Regions from separate parts of the Methylomonas defluvii genome, predicted to be linked through region 3. Evidence: riboswitches for the same ligand, from Rfam matches in the RefSeq annotation. Region 3 holds a riboswitch; each other region holds the start of a gene.

Region 1 (3,680 bases), on a different contig from region 3:
TATCAGCCGTATTTCGATATCAATCAACCGCTAAACGCCAATATTTTGTTGCGCATGACCGGCGAATATACCAACGCCAGACATAACATCGACATAATCGAAACGCAGCGTTTTAACCTTAACCCGGCCCTGACGCTGACCGATAACGACCAAACCCGTTTGACGATCCAAGCCAAACTGTCGCGTTGGCAGCAACCGGAGTACCAGGGCTTGCCCGCCACCGGCAGCATCGCCGGCGATTTTGCTACCCGGCCCGACTTGTTCCCGGGGCCGGCCAATCTGCCCGATAGCCATTCGGATGCCGATGCGGTATGGGCGACGCTGGACCGGCAGCTCACCCGGAGCTGGCACTTAAACCTGAAGGCGCGCTATGCGCAGGCTAAATTCGACGAGAAAATTCAGACCTTGTTCGGAAGCGATGGCCTGATCGCGGACCGGCCTTTACTGCCGGTATCGAGCTGGGCATTGGTGAATGCCGAATTGTTTCAAGAACAGCATGAACGTAGCGTATTGGGCAATTTACAGGGCAAATTTAAGTTGGGTCCCAGCGAAAACAATCTTTTGTTGGGCGCTGATTACAGTCGTTTGCAAGATGCCGGCTTTATCGAGGGCGATTTCGGCGCCTTGGGTTTTGGTGTTGGTACGGTCGATTTGCGGGCACCGATATTTGACTCCCCTTATGCCGTACCCGGTCCTGGCCAGGAAAATCAGTTCATCGAAAACCTCACTTACGGCGCTTACCTGCAGTGGCAAAGCACGCTGTACCGGCGTTTGCATTGGCTGTCCGGTCTTAGGCTGGGCAAGGTTGGCATCGATTTTAATAATGCGCAAACCGGTGTGCACGAGACAACGGATACGCTGAAATGGTTGCCGCGCCTCGGCGGCGTGATCGATCTGAACGAGGAGGTTTCCTGGTTTGTTTCCTACAGCGAAGGCATGCGCGGCCAACCGTTTGTCAATTTCGTCGATACGCCGGCGCCGGAATTGTCGAATCATCTGGAAACCGGCTTGAAGTTCAATTTTGCGAATCAATTCAGCGGCCAACTGGCGCTGTACCAAATTGAGCGTAGCCAGGTCGCGGTCACCGACAGTAGCGATTTCCTGCGGCGTTCGGTCGCGGCAGGGCAGCAACGCTCGCGCGGTATCGAAATGGATTTGCTCTGGCAACCGGTCGAGGGCTTCAGCGTGCTGGCTAACTATGCGCATACCGACGCCCGCTTCATGGACGACAAAGCCGGGGTGGCTGCCGGCAATCGCTTGGCTCAAGTTCCGGAGGATGCCGGGCGGCTCTGGGCGCATTACCGTTTTCAGCAAGATGAGTTGCAAGGTTTTAGCTTGGGTTTCGGCGTGTACGCCCGCGCCGGCGCTTATTTATCCAATAACAATCGCTTTAAAACCGCCGGCTACCACAGCTTCGACGCGGCGTTGGCTTACGAAACCGGGCGTTTCCAATGGGCGGCCACGGTCAAGAATCTCAGCGATGAGGATTATTTTCAGCCCTATGGCTATTTCGAGGGCCGGGTGGCGCCGGCGCCCGGCCGCGCCGGGTTTCTGAGTTTTTCAATCAAATATTGATGCCGTCTTTAGCTATTTGCCACAGGAGTTTTTCAGGAGCACCTCACTCAGGGATTTAGAGTGATGTCGTAAGGACCGCGACAAACATGCCACATCCGCCGCGAGACGGAGCCGGAAAGCCACGGGTCTTGGAGATTAAGACAGCCGGGTTACCTGCAAGTTAAAGACCCATACTCCGGGTCGCAATTTGCGGATTAACTTTAACCGTACTATTAAGGAATAAAAAATGACAATCTTGCATTACAACCGCACTCAACTGGTAAGCGCCAGCCTGCTCGCCTTCAGCGCATTGGCCGCCGCTTTGGCGCCTGCTACTGCCAGCGCCGCACAAGTCACCGGTGATGCCACCATCACCATCAACAATGCGGCTTTTGCAGCGGCATCGGTCAATGTCGGCAGCGGGTATCCGAATGGCTGGATTGTCGCGAAACATTGGGGCGCCAGCGATAATTTATTGGGTATCACCGGTGCAACCACGGGCGGAACGACGCTATCGGCAACCGCCAGCACCGCGATGTCGTTTGCGGTTAATGCCAACACCACGACCAACAGCTATCCGGCTGCTGGTCCCTATGGCCGTACCGAACAAGCCACGACGATGGACGCCGGCAATACCTCGGTCGGTCAAATCGGTCTGAGTGGCGCCTGGTTGTTGACCAGCCAAGGCGGCAGCGGCATTTTGACGCCCTACGACTTTAGCCTGGTAAAAACCGGAAGCACCTGGAATATCAAAACCTACGATACCGGTTTTGGCTACCAAAATTTCTTGAAGCTGACCAACGTCTCCGAGTCGCTGAACGGCAATGGCGAATTACTACTGAGCGGCGACTTGCAATGGACCGGTTTGTGGGCCGGTTTGGTTGGCGCCAATACCAATGCCGTGGTCGGTACTTTTAGCCTGGCTCCCAGTACGGCGCCATCGGCGGTACCGGTACCGGCGGCGGTCTGGATGTTCGGCAGCGGGCTGCTGGGCTTGCTGGGTGCAAGTCGTAGAAAAGCCTCGGTCGCGGCTTAACGCGCAACATGGGCTTGGAGCGGTCGGCAAGATTCGCTTCGGGCCCGGACTTTCGGCAACAAATTCCTCTTCGTGCCTGCATGCCGCCGACTACGGCCGCTTGTGTATTCAGGCAGGGAGAGGGCTTATTCTGACCATCCGCTGATAGGGATTTTATGAAGATCAACAAAAACTGTGGCTATCCCGCTTTGGTCGTGCGGGCGATGCTAGCCATCGGTATGGGAATTGCCTCAGCAAGCGCTGAGGCCACGCTATTGAATGCACCTTCCGGCGGTACGTTTACGATGAACCTGGACCGGAATGCGCTGGGGGCTATTACTTGTCGACGTTTTGGAGTACGGCAACGTCCAATGCTGATAATCCGGCCAATACCGGCGACCATTTGCTTAGCCAACTCAATACCACCGAGATTTCCGGACTCAATCAGGTGTTTGAGTTGACGGCTATCGGTAACGATCCTAGTCCGCAAGCCAGCCAGCGTTACGTCAAAGCCACATCAGCCGATTTTGCCATCGATACCATCACGCTGGCCGGCGTGGCCGGGGCACAAGTGGGCATGACAGGCGTGCAGGGTTTTTATGCGCCGAACTGGCCGCCGACTGGAGCCGGCTTGGTCAACGGCGATTTTTCGCTACGCTACGATGCCGACCGGCAAACTTTGGGCCGCACCGGCTGGTACCTAGCCAATAACATTTATTTCACGATGGCGGTGTACGACTTAAACAACCTAAGCCTGAGCTTTAGCAACGCCGGAAACTGGCAGTTGAGTGGCGATTTACTGATGTCGCCGGAAAACGCCGGCATGTTGCAAGGCGCGCAACTGGTTGATGTCGGCAGTTTCTGTTTGGGCACGGGTGCCTATGCCGGTTGCGGACAGGTGTCGGCGGTGCCGCTACCCGCTGCGGTCTGGCTATTCGCTAGCGGCTTATTGGGTTTTATCGGCATAGGCCGTAAGCCATATCTTTCAAGGAGTGTGACATTATGAAAATCAATAATCATCGATCATCCACCTGGCTATTAGCCGTTCTCGGTGTATTGTCGATCAGCCAAGTTCAAGCCGCTACAGTCAGCGGCGGTGCGCTGGTCCTTA
Region 2 (3,680 bases), on a different contig from region 3:
AGCGATCAATCTGCTGCTGCACAATCATCAGTTTTTGATGCAGTTCCGGATAGCGATGTGCCGACAGCTCTTCCGCCATCTCATGCGTCAAAATGGCGATCGTGCCCAGCGGCGTACCCATATCATGCGCGGCGCTGGCCGCCAAGGTGCCCAGGGACACCACGCGCTCGTCGCGTAGCGCACTCTCGCGGGCATCCGCTAAATTACGCTCCCGCTCTTTCAAGGTCTTGGACAGTTCGACCACAAAAAAGGCGACTAAGCCGGCGCTAAACACAAAACCAAACCACATACCGAATACATGCAGATTGAAATAACGCCTGTCGTTCATCAAATGCATTTGCAGGCTCATTTCCGGCGTCATCTCCGTCATCGCCGGATGGGCCATGTGCGGCTCGACAGCCGGCAAGGGTACGTTGTAGGCAATCAGCACCGTATACACGCAGGAGGTAATGATCACCATATTCCAGGCATAAGCCTGCGGCAGCATGATGGCAGTTACAATCAAAGGCAGCAGAAACACCCAAATGATCGGGTTTGACGCGCCGCCGGTCAAATAAAGTAAATAGGCCAACGCCAGTACATCCATGCATATTTGCGAAAAAATCTCGTGCTCGGTAACTTCTTCCGGCGTCCTCAGCCGTAGCCAGGTGTAAAGATTAAGTATGGAAATCGCAAAAATCGCCAGCCACAGCTGGTTTTGCGGCAAATTAATACCCAGGCCGTTCACTGCAATAAACACCGCCACCGTAACGGCAAACAGCATCAAATTTCTAAGAATGTATAACCAACGCAGGTTTTCGCGAATGGATATTTCGGCTTTGGGCAGAATGTGTGAAAGCATAGAAACAACACTAAATTGAAGAAAGCATCGCAGCGATATACGACCGCCGCTTGCTTAAGAAGGTGGAAAGCCGACCAAACCTGGATGGCGGCCACCTAAGTATTCAATCGATTTTTGATAGCAACCTTCACTCCAACCGCTACATGCCATGGCAAATAAGGAATTAGGCTAGTCGCTTACAAGATCGAAAGATAATCTACGAGCTGATCTTTTAGGAACAAGCGTCACGATCTGACGAATCATGCCCTCCCAAAAAATAGTGCGGCATATCACGCACCAGCCAAACGCCAGCCGCCGTTTTTATCCACCCACCTCATGCTCAGCCAGTACCAAAACGTCATAGGCAGCATCATCGCAAACCATTCCCAATCGTCGATCAAAAATAATTTGGCAACCCAACCGTTGCCATCGAAATAGAGCGGCCAAGGCACACAGTAAAGAGTAAAAACAATACTACTCCAGATCAACAGTAACGCGCCTTTGCGGGTTTCTATACTCGACAGGGCCAGGAACACCCACAGCGGGGTTTTATCGGTTTTTTGCATACATCTCTCCACAGAAAAATCTCGTGCCAACCCAATTAGCGGCGCAACAACCTAACAATAAACGACTAGAAAATAAAGAAATTCCTGATCAAATCCACCAAAACAAACTTCACCACCAAGCGGGGATTATCTCCCAACAATTGAACTGTGTTATTTAAAATAAGCGCATGCGCTATTTCGCTGAATTTCGCCAGCCGCTCACTCATGCCATCCCAGGAAAAATAAGCAGCAATACAATGATATTTATATATTTTATTAAGTTGGCCCGCTATTCGCTGTAACTAGTGTACTTGCTTCGTGGTTTGCTTTCCGAAAAGCGGTTAGTAGGTCTCTATCCCTGCCATGTCTGCCGCTGGCGGAATGAGCAAATCTCTGAAAGCAAGCATTGCCACACCCGTCGTGAGGCGGGGCCGGAAAATCACGGTTCTTAAAAAACGATTTAAAGAAGGCCGGATTGCCCCCATGCGCGCCATGGGCGAGGGCAAAGTTTGGCTCGCTGCTGTTGGTCAAGTTTTGTCAGTTTCGCTGTTACCTTTAATTCCAATAACAAAAGAGGACGATCATGATCTTTCATAAAACGGCTATAGCAGCTATTTTGACAACTGGCCTGGCGGCTGTTTCCAGCCAAGCGTTCGCGCACTCTTACTACAACCTGACCGGCGCGGGCACAGTAGCCTCCGGTAACTCCGCCATCGGCTTCGGCATCGCCAACAGCATCAACGGTACAGACGGTGTATCTGCAAACTCCAACGGCACCAATAGAGTCGCCAACGGTACCAACGTTTATACAGTCGGCGACTTAAACGCGAACACCTTAATTCCGGGCACAGGTACCGCGGCTGAGACAGCCACAGAAGTAGCAGGCAACCTGCCCTATATGTGGTATTCAGGTCAGCATACAACAGCTACAGGTTTCACCAAACGCGAATTACATACCGGCTCCAGCGCTACAGACAACGATGGCGCACTGACAGCAAATCTTATTAACTCAAACCCTAGCTTCGGCACCAACACTATCGGTAGCTTGTGGAAAGCTTACTCGGACAAAAACGGCGGCACCAACGCCGCCACCTGGGGCACCATCATGGCCGACCTACCGGCTGATGGCGACCATCCTTACTTGGCGGTAGCAGGCAATTCAGCTTCAACCGGCCTGGGACTGGACTACGGCTTGATTCATATTAGCTGCGGCGCAAACACAGCAAGCGCTAACTGCGCCAGCGCGGGCAATATCAAAACCACCATTACGGTGAAAAACGACGCCGATTACAGCCAATTTAACGGCTTATTGGACGTGGCCCTGTATCGCAATGTGGACAGCAGTTCCACATCTGACCGTAACGCGGCTGCCACAATCGGCGAAACGGGCCTGCAAGGCTCAAGCTTGGGCGAAGCTATCTGGACAGCCAGCATGAGCAGCACTTCCGACACCTTGTTCTACTCGTTTGTGTTCGACCAAGCCGAGTGGAATGCCACAGGCACACCCGGGCTGCACACCAATGGCTTTTATACCTTGGTGGTCGGCGCGCACGGTGGCGGCGCGCTCGATGGCGTGACCTACGACGTACTGGTTACCACTTCGGCAGTGCCTGTTCCAGGCGCAGTCTGGCTGTTCGGCAGCGCGATGGCCGGCTTGATCGGTTTCGGCCGCCGCAAACAAGCACTAGCGGCTTAATTACCCAGCGGGATTGCCGCCAAACTACGGCAATCCCCTCACCAAGCGCTGTTTAACAACAGGCTTTAGCTCATATATTTGATTCAATAGAGATCCAAAATGACAGCAAACTTAACCTTTAAGAAACTAGCATTAGCCGGCGCCATGGGCGCGTTAATGTCGATCAGCGGCATGGCTAGCGCTCACGTAACCTACAATTTGGCTTCCGGAGATCCCTTACCGGACGGTTCTGCCGCAGGCCCATGGTCGGCCGGCGATCCAGGATATATTGGCAATTTGCCCGCCACCTGGGTAGCGATGATCCACAATGACGGCGGCGTTGCCAACTCGCAAACCGCCAGCGGCCACGGCATAGGCATGGGCGCCAAAGCTTATAAAGACGGCGCGACAAACTGGGGGCATACCGCCGATTACGGTTTGTTTGAATTGCATGCCGATGCGGAAGTGACCATCACCGTATCGTCGGACGGCTCCAATCTGCGCCCGGCTTTTGGTTTGTGGAGCGGCTGGGATACCGCGGGTAGCAGCAGTCGTCATCAAGAATACCTGAACAACGGTGCTCTGAATCCCATGGCTGCCAGCCCACTTGGCACAACGCTGGCTTTGGTTGACGCAAACG
Region 3 (3,680 bases):
CTTTTGGTGTTGGCAAAAGCAGGGTTGCCGGTGACGCCTATAGTGCCGGATACGCCGGTTTCATACAGATTGTCGATACTGACATCGTGGGCGCCGGAGTCGATGACGCCGCCGAAAGAGTTAACGTAGTTTTTGCTTGAGGAACTGACGTAGCCCAGGGTTTCGACAATGCCGTCCGCGCCGGTTGCCCACATAATGCCTGGATCGCCGGCTTGGCCGACCGAGTTAAATTTGTGAATTTGGCCGGTTAGCTCAGCCGGTGTATCGACGCCGACCGTTTCACCCGAATAAGCCACATTGGTTCTGAAAATTGAAAAGGCCGGAAAGTTTGCGGCGGACGAACGCGCGTCGACAGTCACGGATTGGGCTGATGAGCTCAAATAGAAGTTGGTAAATGCACCTTGCATGCCCCAACCATCATTGGACAGAGACGGATTGCCCGCGAAGCCCAAATTGCTGGAATTAAAACTAGGGTTTGAGATGCTGGTGCCCAGCTCGAGAGTGTTATCGGCGCCTGACCAAGCCGCCGTCGCAGGTTGAGCAACGGCAAGGGTTAGCGCGGCGGACGATAGGGTGATTTTAAAAATAGTTTGTAAATCGATGTTCATTTTTGAGTGTCTCCAATATCTACCACATCGTTGTTTACGATTGTGGTAGATTTAAGTTGCTGTTTAATTTGGATTTGTCTGAGTATTTCGGGCCTGGCAGCCAAAAGATAGACATCTCCAAAGGGTTTAGACATGCATTGCGAGGGGTGAGTCGACAGCTGATGTCGGCTGACCTTTTCGCTCTTGTTTGCCGGGGTTACGCGGTGCGGCGTTTGCCTAATACACTGAATCCCATTAATGCAGAACCGAACAACCAAACGGCCCCTGGCACCGGCACTGCGCTAACACCCTCGCCGGTGATGGTCAAAGGCAGGCTGGCTCCGGTGACGTAGTCGGTGGCGGTCAGGGTAATTTGATAATCGAAATGATCCTGACCGGTGGCGCCCGTTATCGGGTTGACGCCGGTCGCACCGGTGATGGTGTCGCCCTTGTTGAAGCCCAGCACAGCTTCTTCGATGGTTAGAGAGTAATCGCCAAAAGCAATAATGTAATTGCCCACGTCCAATGCAGTAGCCAGGTAGGAGTCTCGGCTCAACAAGCTGCCATCGGCCCATCCGCCGGTATTGCCGGGTATGGTGTAAGCTGGGCTGTCGTCGCCGCTGACGATTTCGGTAGTCAGTGAGACTGTGTCCTGAAAAATGCGGAATTGGCTATCTGCCAGTGTCAGTTCGCCGTCGCCGTTTATATCGACATACGCGCCGGGATGCGCGCCCCAGCCCGCTGCGTAGCCTTCATTCGCCAGGACATCGATTATCACATTGGCAGCTGATGACAAGGAGAACGAGTAGAAATCGATTGTGGTGCCGGCGCCGTGAACCGGGTCGACGGTTTTATAGATGGTGCCGTTTACGGTCTCGGCTTGTACATTGCCGAGGCCTAAAAGTGAAATAGCAAGTGTTGCAGCGACCTTTTTCAAGGCAGGCGCATGTTTCGTGTTAACAGACATATTTCAATTCCTTTCATAGTAAGACGAAGATTTTTACCGGTAGGTTTTACCGGCGACATTCAATGTTTCGCAATTCCCTTTGCGAGTCGTTGCCTAACGCACCTGCGCCGGATGCCGCGATGTCAGCCTCTTACTTTCCGGTCCTTTGCGTACGGTAAGTGCTGGGCCGATGGCTTCCCGCGCAATTTGAACAGCCTTAAAACCGCTATGTATTTCAATATTCCTGAATTGATCACGCTACGCTATGGTTGCGAGAGAGACCGTCCAAAGAGTTTTAAATACCGGGCTTGCTTGCGTAGTGAGTTAAACAACGGGTTTAGCTAATCAGGTGATACAACAAACTATTCCTGACCAGTGAGCGAGCGCTATGGGTAGTTGTCGGTGTATGAATCTCGACCGGCTAGACCCTTCTCTTACCCGCTCATAAGAGGCAGCTCGACTATCTGAATCAGATCCGCAGCTTTCCGGCCCCGCCTTGCGACGAGTGTGGCGACTTGGTGGCTGCGCCCAGGTGGGTGCAGCACTATTTATAAAGCAAAACATGCGCCAAAATATATTTGAGCAAGGGTTGCTAGTGTTTTTCTATGGTTATGTTCATATAAAACAATGCGATAGGCTGTTTTGTTTGATAGGGTGGAGTAGTAATAAGTGTGGCGGTTTTCTGGGGTTTTAGATGGCTATAACGCTATGCAGAGTGTGTTATTTCGCGTATTGTGGGTTATATCCCTTATTTTTTTTAAGAGATTATGGCGGCAGCTTTGAGTTTGCGCCGTAAGGGTAAAAGTCATCAGTTTGGGTAGTGATATACCAAGCTGGGTGCTTAAAAATCAGGGTGCTGGAACGAACTCCGAAATAATAATCCAACATTCTCATGCGTATCATGACTTCGTCGGCAATCGACGACCGGCCTCGCCAGAGCTTTAGTCATCTGTCAATTGTCGATGAAAATCACTCAGCCCCAGAAAAAGGTTGATTCCTCTAATCGCCTTTGCCATCAGGTGGAGAAGGCTTTTTTGCATTTAAGGCGATGGCATGGCATAGCTACTGGTTAAGCTAAAAACATCGCTTGGTTCTTGGTAGCCTTGTAGTTACGCGGTATTGCGCTTTGGGCGGCTGTGTTATGACGACACTATCCAATATTTCCAACACAAAATTTTCAAACTTAAATTAAGATGCCCGACACTTTCACCGAGGATACATATGAATAAAACCGATGCCATTTTGAACAAGGGTCAGAAGCTCTATGAAGACGATGCCTACATTTTGTTGTGGACGAAATTTTTTGGCCTGAGCCTGCTGGCGCTGACCTCTTACTATGTCTACGATAAACAAAAGCAGCGTCTGATCAAGCTCATGAGTAGAGAAAAAACCTATCTGATGAGCATCAGTTACTACCTCACCCACGATTATGGTTTTACCCCGACAATGGTGTTGGAAGGTATCAGTTTATTTAAGGATATTTCGGCGGCAATTGCCGACAGAGGCGGCGAGACCTGGAAGACCTTCTTTGCGGAAACCGCCAAAGATAAAGCCAGGACGTATGCGGTCCGGGGCATCCGTAAGGATAAAAAAGCCAAGGCTTGAGTTTCCACACCTTATGCATTTTGTGCTAGGAGGCCGTCAATAAGTCGCGGACAAAACCCTAATCAGTTTTTAACTGCTCGAGCGGCAATCTCTTTATAGGAATAGTCAGTGCAGGAATCATCCACTAAAAAACGCACGCCAATTTTTGGCAACAAACCTTTGGCTCGACCTACCAAAAGGCCGGCGCGCGCATGTTGATTACCCAAACCGGCGAGTTGGTCGGTTTGCTGGGTCCGGCGCGTCGCAAACAACGGTTACTGCAAAGTCTGGGCGACAACACGGCACTGATAGTCGAACGGGTATTCCGCCCGTTCGGTTTGGACATCGGCGCGCAACCTCCGGAAGAGATTGTCTTGTCCATCGTGACCGGCATCCAGTCCCCGTTCAACGGCCGTAGCGGCTGGCAATTGGGGAAAGAGCCGGTTGCGATTAAAAAACATGCCTGCCACCATGGATAATGTGCATGCCGTCATCCTGGCGGCCGGTGCCTCCAGCCGGATGGGCAGCCCCAAGCAATTACTGATTTGGCAGGAGCGTCCATT
Region 4 (3,680 bases), on a different contig from region 3:
CTGCCGTATCAGCTTGGACAAACGACTTTGTTGCTCGACGACAGCAACGCTATTTTGCGCAGCGCTGCCTATTTGGGCGGCGGCGTGGATGCGCAATTTCTGCCGCAACTGTTGGAAAAAGCCTGTGCCGAAGGTGTCGATTGCCAGACTTTGCTGCTATGCAAAGCCAGCGAAGACATCAAGCTGCCGGATGGTTTGGCAATTGAAGGTTTGGAAACAGTCATAGCAAAGCTTTTGCCATTCATGGCGAGTGCCGTCGAATTATTGCCGGCTGAGCTGAATTTGTTGAGCGGTGCCTATGCCGCCAGCAGCCGGCAAGTAGGCCGCTGGCAACAGTGGCTGCCAGCGGCCATTATTTTGGCGGTGGCCTTGGCGGTGCAGAGCTACGCCTTATTGCACACCTACTGGCAACAGCAAGCCGAGCTGAGCGAGTGGGAAGCTAAAACCCAAGCCTTGTTCAAACAGACCTTTCCCGAGGTTAAGCGCATCGTCAATGTCAAAGCCCAAGCCGAGCAACAATTGGCGCAGCTCAGAAAACAACACGATGTCATCGGTAGCGGTTTCATGCGCTTGTTTTACCGGTCAGGCTTGGTATTAAAAGACACGCCGGCTGTGCATTTGAAAAAACTCAATTTTCTGAACGGAGGTTTGCAGTTGCATGTGGTTGCCGAAGACATCGGCCAGCTGGAGCAATTTAAACAGCAGTTGCAAAGCAGCATGCAGGTCAAAATTCAATCGGCCGACAGCGGCGCAAACGGCGTGGAGGCGCAACTTGAGATTCGCGAAAAATGACTTAACCCAGCGTTTTGCTGAACTATCACCCAGAGAGCGAGTGCTGGGGCTGGGCGGTTTATTGGTCGTACTGGTGTATGGCGCATACCTGCTGTTTTACCAACCAATTGCTGAACAAAGCCGCTTGCTGACGCTAAAAATCCAGGCGCAAAGGCAAATCTATAGCTATTTACAACAAGTCGGCAACGAAGCGGCGGCTTTGCGGCAACAAGCCGCGGTTGATACGCCGGCAGTGGATGGCGGTAATCAATCGCCGCTGGCGTTAGTCGATTTCAGCAGCCAACAGCTGGATATAAAACCGGCGATCAAACATCTGTCACCGGAAGGCGAGGACAAAGTCAGCGTCTGGCTGGAAAATCTGGCCTTCGACCGACTGATGTCATGGTTGACAATTTTGGAAACCAAACACCGCTTGCAAGTGCTGCAAATCGATGTGGAAAAACCGGCCGATGCGGACGGTATCGTTAACGCCAAAGTCTTGTTGGGCGTTGTTTAGCCCGCCTTCATATTAGCCTGGCCTTTAACGTCCGTCGCTCCCGCGCAGGCGGGAGCCCAGTGTTCCCAATCGATTGGTGAAGCGGTCGCAAGGCGTTTGCTTGTCGGGGAATGCCGTGTTCAGCGCACGCAGAGTTCGAAGCTTGCCATCCATGGCACCGGACGCCCTTATCCCGGCGGCATGACGGACTTTTTGGGTTTAACTAACTTGCTCAATAGTCAGCAAGGCCCTTGCCGTCGAGAGCTAGCGGCCACTAATACCTAGGCTACACCGAAAATAGTTTATTTGATTCCCGCATTCCCAGCTTCTCCCGGAGGAAAAGGGGTTTCTTCCTTAACTGAATCGCACTGATGCGACCCCCGCAAATAGAATCTTAGATTTCATCACTCCCTCCCGCCCGGTCATCCGCTGAATTTTCGTGTTAGCGGCCGGCTTTGTAATACAGATGTATTACATGTCACGTTAATTTAACAATGCTGTAACCGAAACGCCGCTATTGCTCTGGAATAATTCGCGCCAAGTTGAGGGGTTGAGGAACGGCCGTTCAGCAAAGATTCGGGAGCAACTAGGGAACATGGACGGCACGAACAAGGAGCGGCGAAGGAAGAGGATAGGGAGGAGGCTAGGCGGAACATGGTAGCGGGGGCAACAAAGCGGCGCTGTCAGGATGTTAGATGGTGTCGAGTGCAATCTAAAGCGTGTAAAAGCCAAACTCGTTGTGAAGCGGGGACGGAAAGTCACGGGTCTTGCAGGTCAAGACGGCTGGGCTGTCACCTTATGTCATTAATCGAAATTTAAACATGAGGTTTTAAAAATGAAATTGTCTAAAAAATTGTTGGCAGTTGCAGTATTGGCAGCGGCCGCTTCAGGCGCCGCGGAAGCGCGTATCCAAGCTATCGGCGATGCAACAGCAGACGGTAGTGAGTTTTTGTTTAACCTGGTTAACTACACAGCACAAAACTCTTACACGCTGGATTTGGGCATCACTGTTGAACAATTTTTGGCTAATCCTAGCCAACCATTGTCATTCACACTGAGCGACAACAACTTCCAATCGTTCGCTGCTGCTTACACTGCCGGCAACAACGTTGCCTGGGGTGTTTCTGGTGGTCATGGTGTATTGAATGAATTGACCGACTTAGCTAAATTTGGTTTTTACACCACTTCTGTAGTGCCTTCACCATCCAGCATCGACGCGAACGCTCCAGACATTAGCAACACGATGGGTAAATGGAATGATTTGGTCAGCTATATCCAAACTCAAGATGCTAACAGCAACAACTTGAGTACCTTCAAAACTGTCGGCCAGCAAGGATACACAGCTGTTTACGGTAACGATTTCCAAACTGCCTTGCCATTTACCGCGCAAGGTCAGTTAGGCACAGCATTGTCTTTTGTTCGCGAAAGAGCCAATGCCGATGACTTCGACACCGGCGAATTAGTCACTTTCCCAGGCGTATGGAATTTCGCAATCAACGGCAACGTCGGTTCTTTGACCTATACCGCTGCGCCTGCTGCTGTGCCACTACCTGCTGCGGTTTGGATGTTCGGCGCCGGTCTGATGGGTGTACTGCGCGCCACTCGTCGTAAATCGCTGGCGGTTTAATTCCGTAAGCGGCTTGAGCCGGCCGGATTCTGTTTTGCTGGTTCCCCCTTCATGAACGGGTCGGCTCACACTTTAAATTTAATCCATTGAGAGATATACAATGAAAAAGCAATTATTGTCTGCTGCTATCGCAGTGGCTTCTCTGGCAGGTTTTTCGCAAGGCGCATCCGCGCATGCGCCAAGCGTTACGCCGGATATCGAAATCTTCATGTCCGGCGCTAGCGCGCAAGACAAAGCCCTGGCTGCCTTGTTTGTGAACTTGTGCGACGCCGGTACTTTGGATGTATTTAAAGATAACGGTACAGCGGGTTCCGAAGGTAAAAACCATAGTGCTTATTTCTGCACACTGAACTCTACTAACGTACCCGGCCTGACCGTCAACGGTTCTGCGGCAACCACGGCTAAAGTCCTGTTCCACAAACGTTCTGCCGGCGGTTCTGCGCAAGGCGTTAACCCGCTGATCGACGGCGTGGCGATTGCGGCGATGCGTATCGACAACGGTAACTGCACGCAACAAGGCGCGACCAACACTTGGTTTTGCAACGCCAGCGGCGCTAACCTGACCAACGTGCTGTCCGATGCCGGTATTTCCGATGTTGAGCCAAAATTGTTTGTTGGCCCAAACAAACCTTCAAACGCTTCTGCGGTTGATCCAGTGGCTGCCGACGCGGCTCTGAACGTGGTGCCTGCGGCGGCCTTGGTATTTGGCGTGCCGGTTTCCGATAACTTGTATGTGGCTTTACAAAGAGCGCAAAACCTGTTGGCCGGTTTTGGCGGCAGCTGCGC

The links. Region 3 has a riboswitch for cyclic di-GMP ahead of QLH52_RS22255 (hypothetical protein). Riboswitches for the same ligand answer to the same signal wherever they lie in the genome.
Region 1: linked by a shared signal. The riboswitch ahead of QLH52_RS13320 (hypothetical protein) and the one ahead of QLH52_RS22255 (hypothetical protein) in region 3 are both predicted to bind cyclic di-GMP.
Region 2: linked by a shared signal. The riboswitch ahead of QLH52_RS14405 (hypothetical protein) and the one ahead of QLH52_RS22255 (hypothetical protein) in region 3 are both predicted to bind cyclic di-GMP.
Region 4: linked by a shared signal. The riboswitch ahead of QLH52_RS19155 (hypothetical protein) and the one ahead of QLH52_RS22255 (hypothetical protein) in region 3 are both predicted to bind cyclic di-GMP.

What each region holds. Positions count from the first base shown of each region.
Region 1 is NZ_JAXARY010000011.1:125,042-128,721, forward strand. It holds gene QLH52_RS13315 (TonB-dependent siderophore receptor) at 1-1,575, shown strand, start outside; cyclic di-GMP riboswitch class I at 1,654-1,732, shown strand; gene QLH52_RS13320 (hypothetical protein) at 1,802-2,590, shown strand; gene QLH52_RS13325 (hypothetical protein) at 2,910-3,575, shown strand; gene QLH52_RS13330 (hypothetical protein) at 3,572-3,680, shown strand, end outside.
Region 2 is NZ_JAXARY010000013.1:31,629-35,308, forward strand. It holds gene QLH52_RS14395 (ATP-binding protein) at 1-841, opposite strand, end outside; gene QLH52_RS14400 (hypothetical protein) at 1,111-1,386, opposite strand; cyclic di-GMP riboswitch class I at 1,764-1,848, shown strand; gene QLH52_RS14405 (hypothetical protein) at 1,949-3,061, shown strand; gene QLH52_RS14410 (hypothetical protein) at 3,161-3,680, shown strand, end outside.
Region 3 is NZ_JAXARY010000030.1:23,980-27,659, forward strand. It holds gene QLH52_RS22250 (hypothetical protein) at 1-608, opposite strand, end outside; gene QLH52_RS22255 (hypothetical protein) at 805-1,554, opposite strand; cyclic di-GMP riboswitch class I at 1,981-2,055, opposite strand; partial or broken gene QLH52_RS22260 (IS5/IS1182 family transposase) at 2,538-2,642, shown strand; gene QLH52_RS22265 (hypothetical protein) at 2,755-3,138, shown strand; partial or broken gene QLH52_RS22270 (XdhC family protein) at 3,303-3,596, shown strand; gene QLH52_RS22275 (nucleotidyltransferase family protein) at 3,577-3,680, shown strand, end outside.
Region 4 is NZ_JAXARY010000021.1:13,435-17,114, forward strand. It holds gene gspL (type II secretion system protein GspL) at 1-792, shown strand, start outside; gene QLH52_RS19150 (type II secretion system protein M) at 773-1,288, shown strand; cyclic di-GMP riboswitch class I at 1,985-2,063, shown strand; gene QLH52_RS19155 (hypothetical protein) at 2,103-2,894, shown strand; gene QLH52_RS19160 (hypothetical protein) at 2,995-3,680, shown strand, end outside.